One region of the Paenibacillus sp. MB22_1 genome, then DNA from elsewhere that is predicted to be linked to it. Evidence: riboswitches for the same ligand, from Rfam matches in the RefSeq annotation. Region 1 holds a riboswitch; the other holds the start of a gene.
What was found. A riboswitch is a leader RNA that binds a small molecule or an ion and turns the genes downstream of it on or off. The one in region 1 is predicted to bind S-adenosylmethionine.

Region 2: it holds a riboswitch for S-adenosylmethionine, as region 1 does, so the genes downstream of both, metA (homoserine O-acetyltransferase MetA) here and ACL02P_RS12840 (methionine ABC transporter ATP-binding protein) in region 1, are expected to answer to the same signal.

Annotation. Positions count from the first base shown of each region.
Region 1 is NZ_JBLADV010000002.1:241,631-245,833, forward strand. It holds gene ACL02P_RS12830 (MetQ/NlpA family ABC transporter substrate-binding protein) at 1-469, opposite strand, end outside; gene ACL02P_RS12835 (methionine ABC transporter permease) at 530-1,198, opposite strand; gene ACL02P_RS12840 (methionine ABC transporter ATP-binding protein) at 1,198-2,211, opposite strand; SAM riboswitch class I at 2,414-2,571, opposite strand; gene ACL02P_RS12845 (Cthe_2314 family HEPN domain-containing protein) at 2,699-3,415, opposite strand; gene ACL02P_RS12850 (UbiD family decarboxylase) at 3,430-4,203, opposite strand, start outside.
Region 2 is NZ_JBLADV010000001.1:2,230,944-2,235,146, reverse strand. It holds gene corA (magnesium/cobalt transporter CorA) at 627-1,562, opposite strand; SAM riboswitch class I at 2,052-2,181, shown strand; gene metA (homoserine O-acetyltransferase MetA) at 2,302-3,237, shown strand; gene ACL02P_RS10510 (aminotransferase class I/II-fold pyridoxal phosphate-dependent enzyme) at 3,255-4,203, shown strand, end outside.

The sequences.
Region 1 (4,203 bases):
TTGTAGCACCGTCCGGAAGCTCGTCAGCGGATTTGTATTTGTTGGAGTAAGCGCCAAACGGTTCAACGTGAACCCCTACAACCGGAACGAGATCAAAGCCGTTTTGGGCATTTTGTTCGTCCAGGTAAGGCTGATGTTGGAAGTAGTTCGCATCCAACTCTTTTTCATACAGCTGTACGTTGGGTTGCACATAATCGGTGAATTCTTTAACTTCCAGCTCAACGCCTTCTTCCTTCAGCTTCGGTGCAATAAATTTCAAGATGTCCGCATGAGGCACGGTCGCACCTACAACCAGCTTCACTGGCTCGGCTGCGGTTTGGTTCCCCGTATCTGCGGCGTTCCCTTCAGCTGCCGACGTTTCGCCTGCCGTGTTACCTGCTGCCCCGTTATTGGCGGCGTTATTGCTGCCGCAAGCAGCCAGTACCAGTACCAATACGAGCGTTAACAAAGATAAAGTCCATTTTTTCATTGCAGGTTCTCCCCCTTAAAGGTTTTTTGAATAAGGATGCTTCTATATATTTAAGTTTCCTTATTTCCGCGTAAAATAAATCACCAAGCGGTCACCCAGCATTTGCAGCACCTGCACCAGAATGACCATAAAAATCACCGAAACGATCATGATTCCCGTCTCGTACCGGTAATACCCGTAACGGATCGCCAGGTCGCCGAGACCACCGCCGCCGACCATGCCCGACATGGCGGTATAGGACACCAGCGTGACTACGGTAATCGTCATGCCCGCGATCAGGCCGGGCAGCGATTCCGGCAGCAGCACCTTGCGAATGATCTGGAACGAGGAAGCGCCCATCGCTTGGGAAGCTTCGATCACTCCGCGATCCACCTCGCGCAGCGCCGTTTCCACCAACCGGGCGAAGAACGGGGCTGCTCCGATCACCAGCGGCGGAATCGTCCCCTCCACACCGGTGGATACGCCCATGATCGCCCGCGTAACCGGAATTAACGCAACGATCAAGATAATGAACGGAACCGAGCGAAGGATGTTAACAATTAGCGAAATTATCCGGTAAACCCATCCTAATACCAAGGATTGAGAACGCGAGAAGGTGTACAGCAACACCCCGAGCGGAAGCCCGATCAAGAAAGTAAACAAGGTTGCAAAACCCATCATCTTTAGGGTGTCCAGCGTGGCCACACCCATCTCTGCCCAATCGATGGTTCCGAGATCCAATCCACGCATTATTCGATCACCTCCACGTCAAGGTCGCGTTCCCGCAGGAGCGACAGCGTGCGCTCCACCTGGTCATCTTCGCCTTCAAACGATACGGTCAGTTGACCGTACGGGATATCCTTAATCGCTGAGATCGTGCCTTGCAGGATGGCAAAGTTGACGCCGGTTTCCCGAACGACCTGGGACAACACCGATTCGTAGGTTTTCGCTCCCAGGAACGTGATTTTCACCAGCTTCGCCCACGCAGGATGCGGAACCGAAGTCGCCAGCTTCAAGCCTTCGTCCCCTGACTCCCGGTGGATAAACTCCCGGGTCACCGGATGTTTCGGCTTCAGGAACACCTCCGTCACCGGCCCCTCTTCCACGATGCCTCCTTGGTGAATAACCGCCACACGGTCGCAGATGCTTTGGATGACATGCATCTCGTGCGTAATCAGCAGGATCGTCAGCTGGAACCGCTTGTTGATGTCCAGCAGCAGCTTCAGGATGGAATCCGTCGTCTGTGGATCCAGCGCCGAAGTGGCCTCGTCGCACAGCAGCACATCCGGTTCGCTGGCCAAGGCCCGGGCGATGCCGACGCGCTGCTTCTGACCACCGGAGAGCTGCGCCGGATACTTGTGACGATGCTCCTCCAAGCCGACGAGAGCCAGCAGCTCATTGACCTTCTCCGCGATGGCCGCCTTCGGCGTTCCGATCAGCGTCAGCGGAAATGCGATATTATCATAAACGGTAGCCGATGACAGCAGGTTGAAATGTTGAAAAATCATGCCGATCTTGCGGCGCTGCTGCTGCAGCTCACGCTTACCGAGCTTCGTCAGCTCAACCCCGCCGACCCACACCTCACCTTCGGTCGGGCGCTCCAGCAAATTGATGCAGCGGATCAACGTGCTCTTGCCGGCACCGGAATGACCGATGACGCCGAAGATTTCCCCTTTGCGAACGCTCAGATTTAATCCGGACAGTGCGGGGGTCGCCGTTTTTTTGGTGCGATAGATTTTCGTAATGCCCTTAAGTTCAATCAATCGGCTAACCTCCTGTTCCTAGCATGATGTAAATATAAGAAAAACGTCTATCGACGTACATTCAAAGTAGACAGACCGCGTTTAGCGGAAGTTTGTCTTGCGATATCAGGATGCCAATGCCCCGAAGTTTATACTTTCTGATATCTTAAAGAAAAAGAGCCCTAACAGATTCAAAGGGCTCTCTTTACGTAAAGACAATGCCTTCTCATCTGCCAAAACCGAGTAAATCACATCGGTTTTGAAGGAATTAGCACCATGACATTCCGCCGTGACGAGTGCGCTACATCCTGCAAATCATTTCACGGGCGAATCGGTTGCTGGGCTTCATCGGGCCTTTCCCTCCGCCTCTCTCGATAAGAAATAAAATATGAAATTAAAAGAGTCATTTGCGAGATTACATCGTTGTTAACCTGTCATGTAAAACTATTGATGAGTATAATGAGTTTTGTTCGTTTTGTAAAGAGGAAAAATAAGAATGGCGATCGGGTTAGATCGCCGTAATTTTTTTCCATCTATGATTGATGTAGTCAAAAACCGTGAAATAGGTTTCGCAAACCATTTGGTATCCCTGCTCAAGCTCACGGATATGCTGATCCAAGTCCTCCAGAGCGACCTTTCCGAACAACGCTTGATGCCGTTGCCACAAGTCGTCCTTCATCTCCGAGTTCATGTAGTGAATCTCCGTATTTCTCCGGCGCCGCAACACGCCCAGCGCTTCCCGGTACGTCTCTTTAATCGCGTTCAACCGGTTCCCCAGCTCGGTGTGAGTCTTCAAAGCAGCAAATTGGCGCAGCACGGTAAAATAAGAGAAACGCGACTTCACCTTCGATGTGTTCAAATCAAACAGTTCATTGAGCACCGTCCCGAGCTTGTCCAGCGCCGAGAACACGCGAATGAATCCGTCCTTGTAAAAATACACATATCTTGCATAATCCGCCCGTTCAACCGGATCCATGTCTTCAACGAATTCGGTATGTACCTTTTTGCGAAAAAAGGTGGCGGCATATAAGCATTGTTCGAGCTCATCCAACGAAGTGATCAAGCCGTGCACCCAAATCTCCAGCTTGCGGAAATCATGCGTAGGGTCTTGATGCTCCTTGATTTCCTTCTGCAGCAGCCTCACGGTCTGCGTCATCGCGCTGATCGTTTCGGCCAACCGCCCCTCGTTTTGGCGAGGCGGCTCCCCAAGCAAGCTTCGCAGCATAGGCATTCCCCTTTTCACAGAAAGTAGGATTTCCAACGCTGATCCACCAAGGACACGATATCCTCTTGCGGGAACAGCTCATCCGGATAACCCGGCTTCATGCGGGCATCAATGACCAGCGGCAAACTGTAGGACAGATGATGCTGACGCACCTCGGAAGCCGCGTAAATGTCGCCGGCCGGATTAAACCGCGTAAACACCGTCCACAGGAACGCCGTTTGATCATGGGCCGCCGCTTCGGCGTTATCCACCAATACCACAAGCGGCCAAGCGGTCCCGCGTTCGCGAAGACGGCCCAGCAGACGCTCAGCAAGCTCCGGCTCGTCCTCATAGGATGCACCAGAAACGACAAGACATCCGTCATGAAAAACTTGGATCGCATCGATTTCCGCGATTTCACCTTCTTCGTACGCCCGGGGCAGCTCGCGCATCGGCTCGCCTACGCCGATCAGAATCGCCTTACTGCCGTGGTTCAGCTTATGGCCGGTATAATCCAGCGTATCATGCGAGGTGTTGTTTAGAATGAACAGATCCGTGCGCGGATCAAAACGTTCCAGCACCGTCTTCAGCAGCAGACGGAAATCTGCGAGATCAATCAGCTTGTCCGTCAGCATGAGGAATTTGGTCAGCGAGAGCTGGCCTTCACCCAGAATGCGGAAGGCGGACACCAGCGCTTCGCGGGAATAGCTCTCACGGACGACCGCCGAGCTCAGCGCATGGAACCCGCTCTCCGCATACGTCCATAGCGAGCGCACATTCGGCATTACGATCGGGAAGGCTGGCGACAG
Region 2 (4,203 bases), on a different contig from region 1:
CGGCAAGGGATGCTTTTGGGCAGTAAGGCGGTAAGTGTGGTAGTGCGGTAAGGGTAGTAAGTTGGGGGACGAGTGGTAAGTGCAGTAGTGCGGTAGTGACTGTTGGTGCCGTAAGAGTGGTACGTGTTGCTACTCGCAAGAGTCGCAAATGCAGCAGGTAATGAGGGAATTTCGAAGTGTTTGACCGCCGACGGCCGGATGAACTGTAAAAGTGCAGTTGATCCGGCCGAAAATGCCGCCAAAATGCATTTTAACTGTAAAAGTACAGTTCATTTCGGGAGATTTTGCGGAAAGCAGCCCATTTATCGAAAAAAGACTGCACTTTTGCAGTTAAGAGTCGATTTAGGGGGGGATCGCGGCAAAATAACTGCACTTTTGCAGTTCACGCTCGACTCGCCTAATTTAAACGGTCAGGGGAATTCAGGCGCACGTCCAACAAGGGGCTAGTGCAATACGTCTTGCCGTTCTCAAATGGCCAAAGCCGCAACTTAAACGGCGCATTATCAAGCGTCAGCCTAACGCCCGCGCACACACATCTCGCACCTTCAAAGGGTTAGGCTTCCTAGCAAACGTCTCGCCCAACCAAAAAGGCCAACGCGGATTCCAGCCCGTGTTGGCCTTACTGTCTATATCCAATCTCTCTTCCGGAAGATGTAGTACATGCCGAGGCCGAGCACGGCCATGATGCCAAGGACGATAAAGTAGCCGTACTTCGAATGGGTCTCCGGCATATAGTCGAAGTTCATCCCGTAGATCCCGGTGATCAGCGTCAGCGGGATGAAGATCGTCGTAATCGCGGTGAACACGCGCATGATTTCGTTGGCGCGGTTGGCGATGGCGGCCTGATAGGCCTCGCGTAAGTTGCCGACGAGCTCGCGGAACGTGTCGAAGTTCTCGGAGATCTTCACGGCGTTTTCGTAGATGTCGCTGAAGTATTTTTGCAGTTGGTCGTCGATCAGACGAAGGTCTTTCTTGTTCAAAATGTTGATGACTTCCTTCTGCGGACCCAGCACTTTCTTTAGCCACAAAATTTCACTTCGCAGCCCGATGATTTCGTTCAGGTGCGAACGTTTGGTATGCATCAGGATGTCTTCTTCCAGCTTCTCGATCTTCACTTCAATCCGATCGCCGACGGTGAAGTAGTTATCAACCACCAGGTCGACCAGCAGGTACAGGAACCGGTCGGGCTCGCTGACCTCTTGCTCCCACAGGATCGGCTTCACCGCACGCAGCTCGTTGATTTTCTGTTTAGTAACTGTAATGATATAATGCCGTCCCAAGAAAATGTTCAATGCACGCAGGAAAATTTCCTCGTCATCATACCGAATGCTGTTCACGACGATGAAATAGTGGTTGTCGTAGGTTTCGATCTTAGGACGTTGCTCTTCTTCGCTTAAGCAGTCCTCCACAGCCAGATCGTGCAGTGAAAATAAAGGCTGCAGCAGGGCAAGGTCATCCACGCCCGCGTCGATCCAATAGAAGCCTTCTTCCGGAGGGGTGGTTGTCAACTCCACGTCCTCTACGGGGGTAAATACGCCGGCTAGAACATGACGGATTTTCATATGCTTTCACTCCTTTCCCCGGGCCTGAAGGCCTGGGATGCTCTTGTTGCAGCATAGGAAAGGGACCAACCGCGGGTTCGCCCGGCAACGGTCAAAAAGGCGTTTATGCAAATACCGGGAAACGAAAGTGCCCTTTACATTCCGCAGGCACCCAGCGGGTCGGTTTCCTATGCAATTGTTTGACCTGGGTGTTCCTCTGCGGACTCGGGTCGCCTTCCATTCTCGGTTTCACCTCGCTATGATCAGGTTACATGAATATGCGTCAAACCCTAGGCCCGTCTGGGCCTAAAGGCACTTGTCTAGTATAACGCCAGCGAATGAAATGTTTCAACCCAAAAGTATACTATGTGCACTGGATTCAAGCGGTCCATGAACACCGTGTGATTTTTCTCGCAGAGTTCTTGACGGAATACCATCGGATACTTTAAAGTGAATGTCAGGGAGTACGGGCGATGGCCCAGGCCCCCGAAAATAACTAAATACAGCGAAATCTTATCAAGAGCAGGTGGAGGGACTAGCCCGATGATACCCGGCAACCGGCGATGAAACCCATCGCAGCGGTGCTAATTCTTGCAGGACCGTCCGTTTCGAACGCTGGACGGCTTCTGAGAGATGAGAGAGGCGCATACCGAATACGTAATGACCTTTCTCCCCGTGAGAGAGGTCATTTTTGTATAAACGGCCCCTCGAAACGGATGATGAATTAAGGATGACGCTACGATTAAAGGAGTGAAACCACATGCCGATTAAAGTACCGGACCATTTACCGGCCAAGGACGTGTTGGCCAACGAAAACATCTTTGTGATGGATGAAAGCCGTGCATACCATCAGGACATTCGCCCGCTGCGGATCGCGATTCTGAACCTGATGCCAACCAAGGAAACGACGGAGACACAAATCTTACGTTTGCTGGGGAACACGCCGCTTCAGGTGGAAATCGTCCTGCTACATCCGAGCACGCATACCTCGAAAAATACGTCCGCAGAGCATCTGGAGATGTTCTACAAAACGTTTGGCGATATTCGTAATCGCCGCTTTGACGGCATGATCGTGACAGGGGCACCGGTCGAGCAGTTGGATTTTGAAGAAGTGAACTACTGGGAAGAGTTGAAGGAAATCTTCGAGTGGTCCAAAACCCATGTCACTTCGACCATGCACATCTGTTGGGCCTCGCAGGCCGGATTGTATTACCACTATGGCGTTCGTAAAGTTCCACTGGCGAAAAAGTGCTTTGGTGTCTTCTCCCACACGGTCAACGATCCGAAGGTAAAGCTGCTGCGTGGGTTTGATGAAGTGTTCCAAGTGCCGCATTCTCGTCATACGGACGTGGAACGCTCGGACATCGAACGAGTGCCGGAACTGCAGATTCTGGCGGAATCGGAGGAAGCCGGCATTTATTTGGTCGCCACCCGCGACGGTAAACAGATCTTCGTGACCGGGCACTCCGAATACGATCCGGATTCGCTCAAATGGGAATATGACCGGGATGTTGCCAAAGGCTTGGAAATCGATCTGCCGGTAAACTATTTCCCGAATAACGATCCGACTCGCACCCCGCGTTCTTCGTGGCGTGCCCATGCAAACTTATTATTTTCCAATTGGTTAAACTACTATGTGTATCAAGAAACACCGTACGATATCGATCAAACGGCCGATTTTGTATATGAGATCTAAAAGTGGAGGGATTGCAGGTGGGGGAGAGAAACAAGGAATGGCGCATCGAGAGTAGATTGGCACAAATCGGATCGGTCGAAGAACCGGTCACAGGCGCGGTAAATTATCCGATTTATCAAGCCACGGCGTTTCGGCATCCGCGTCTGGGGCAAAGCACGGGCTTCGATTATATCCGTACGAAAAGCCCTACCCGCAAAGTGCTGGAAGACGCAGCGGCCGCTCTGGAATCCGGCGATGCCGGGTTTGCCTGTAGCTCCGGGATGGCCGCGCTGCAGACGGTATTTACGTTATTTTCTCAAGGCGACCATCTCATCGTATCGTTGGATCTTTACGGAGGCACATACCGTTTGCTGGAGCGGATCATGTCCAAATTTGGCGTAACCGCAACTTATGTGGATACGAACGATTTGGATGCACTCGAACGTGTACGTCAAGAGAATACAAAGGCGGTTATTATTGAGACGCCAACCAATCCGCTGATGATGATCACCGATCTTGAAGCGGTATCGACATGGGCGCGGTCCCATGGCTTGCTGACGATCGTCGACAATACGCTGATGACGCCGTATTTCCAGCGGCCAATTGAGCTTGGTGCGGACATCGTTGTTCACAGCGCGACAAAATACTTGGGCGGCCATAACGATGTCCTGGCTGGTCTGATCATCACCAAAGGCGAGGAGCTGTCTCAGGAGATGGCGATCCTGCACAACTCGATTGGGGCGGTGCTCAGCCCGTCCGATTCTTATCAGCTGATGCGCGGAATGAAGACGCTGGCGCTGCGGATGGAGCGGCACGAAAGCAACGCGCTGGCGATCGCCAAATTCCTGCAGACACATCCACAGGTAGCCGAGGTGTTCCACCCGGGATTGGAGGATCACCCAGGGTACGCGACGCAACGGAAGCAGTCGAGCGGCAATACGGGGATCTTCTCCTTCAAAGTCACGGATGCTCGGTACGTAGAGCCGG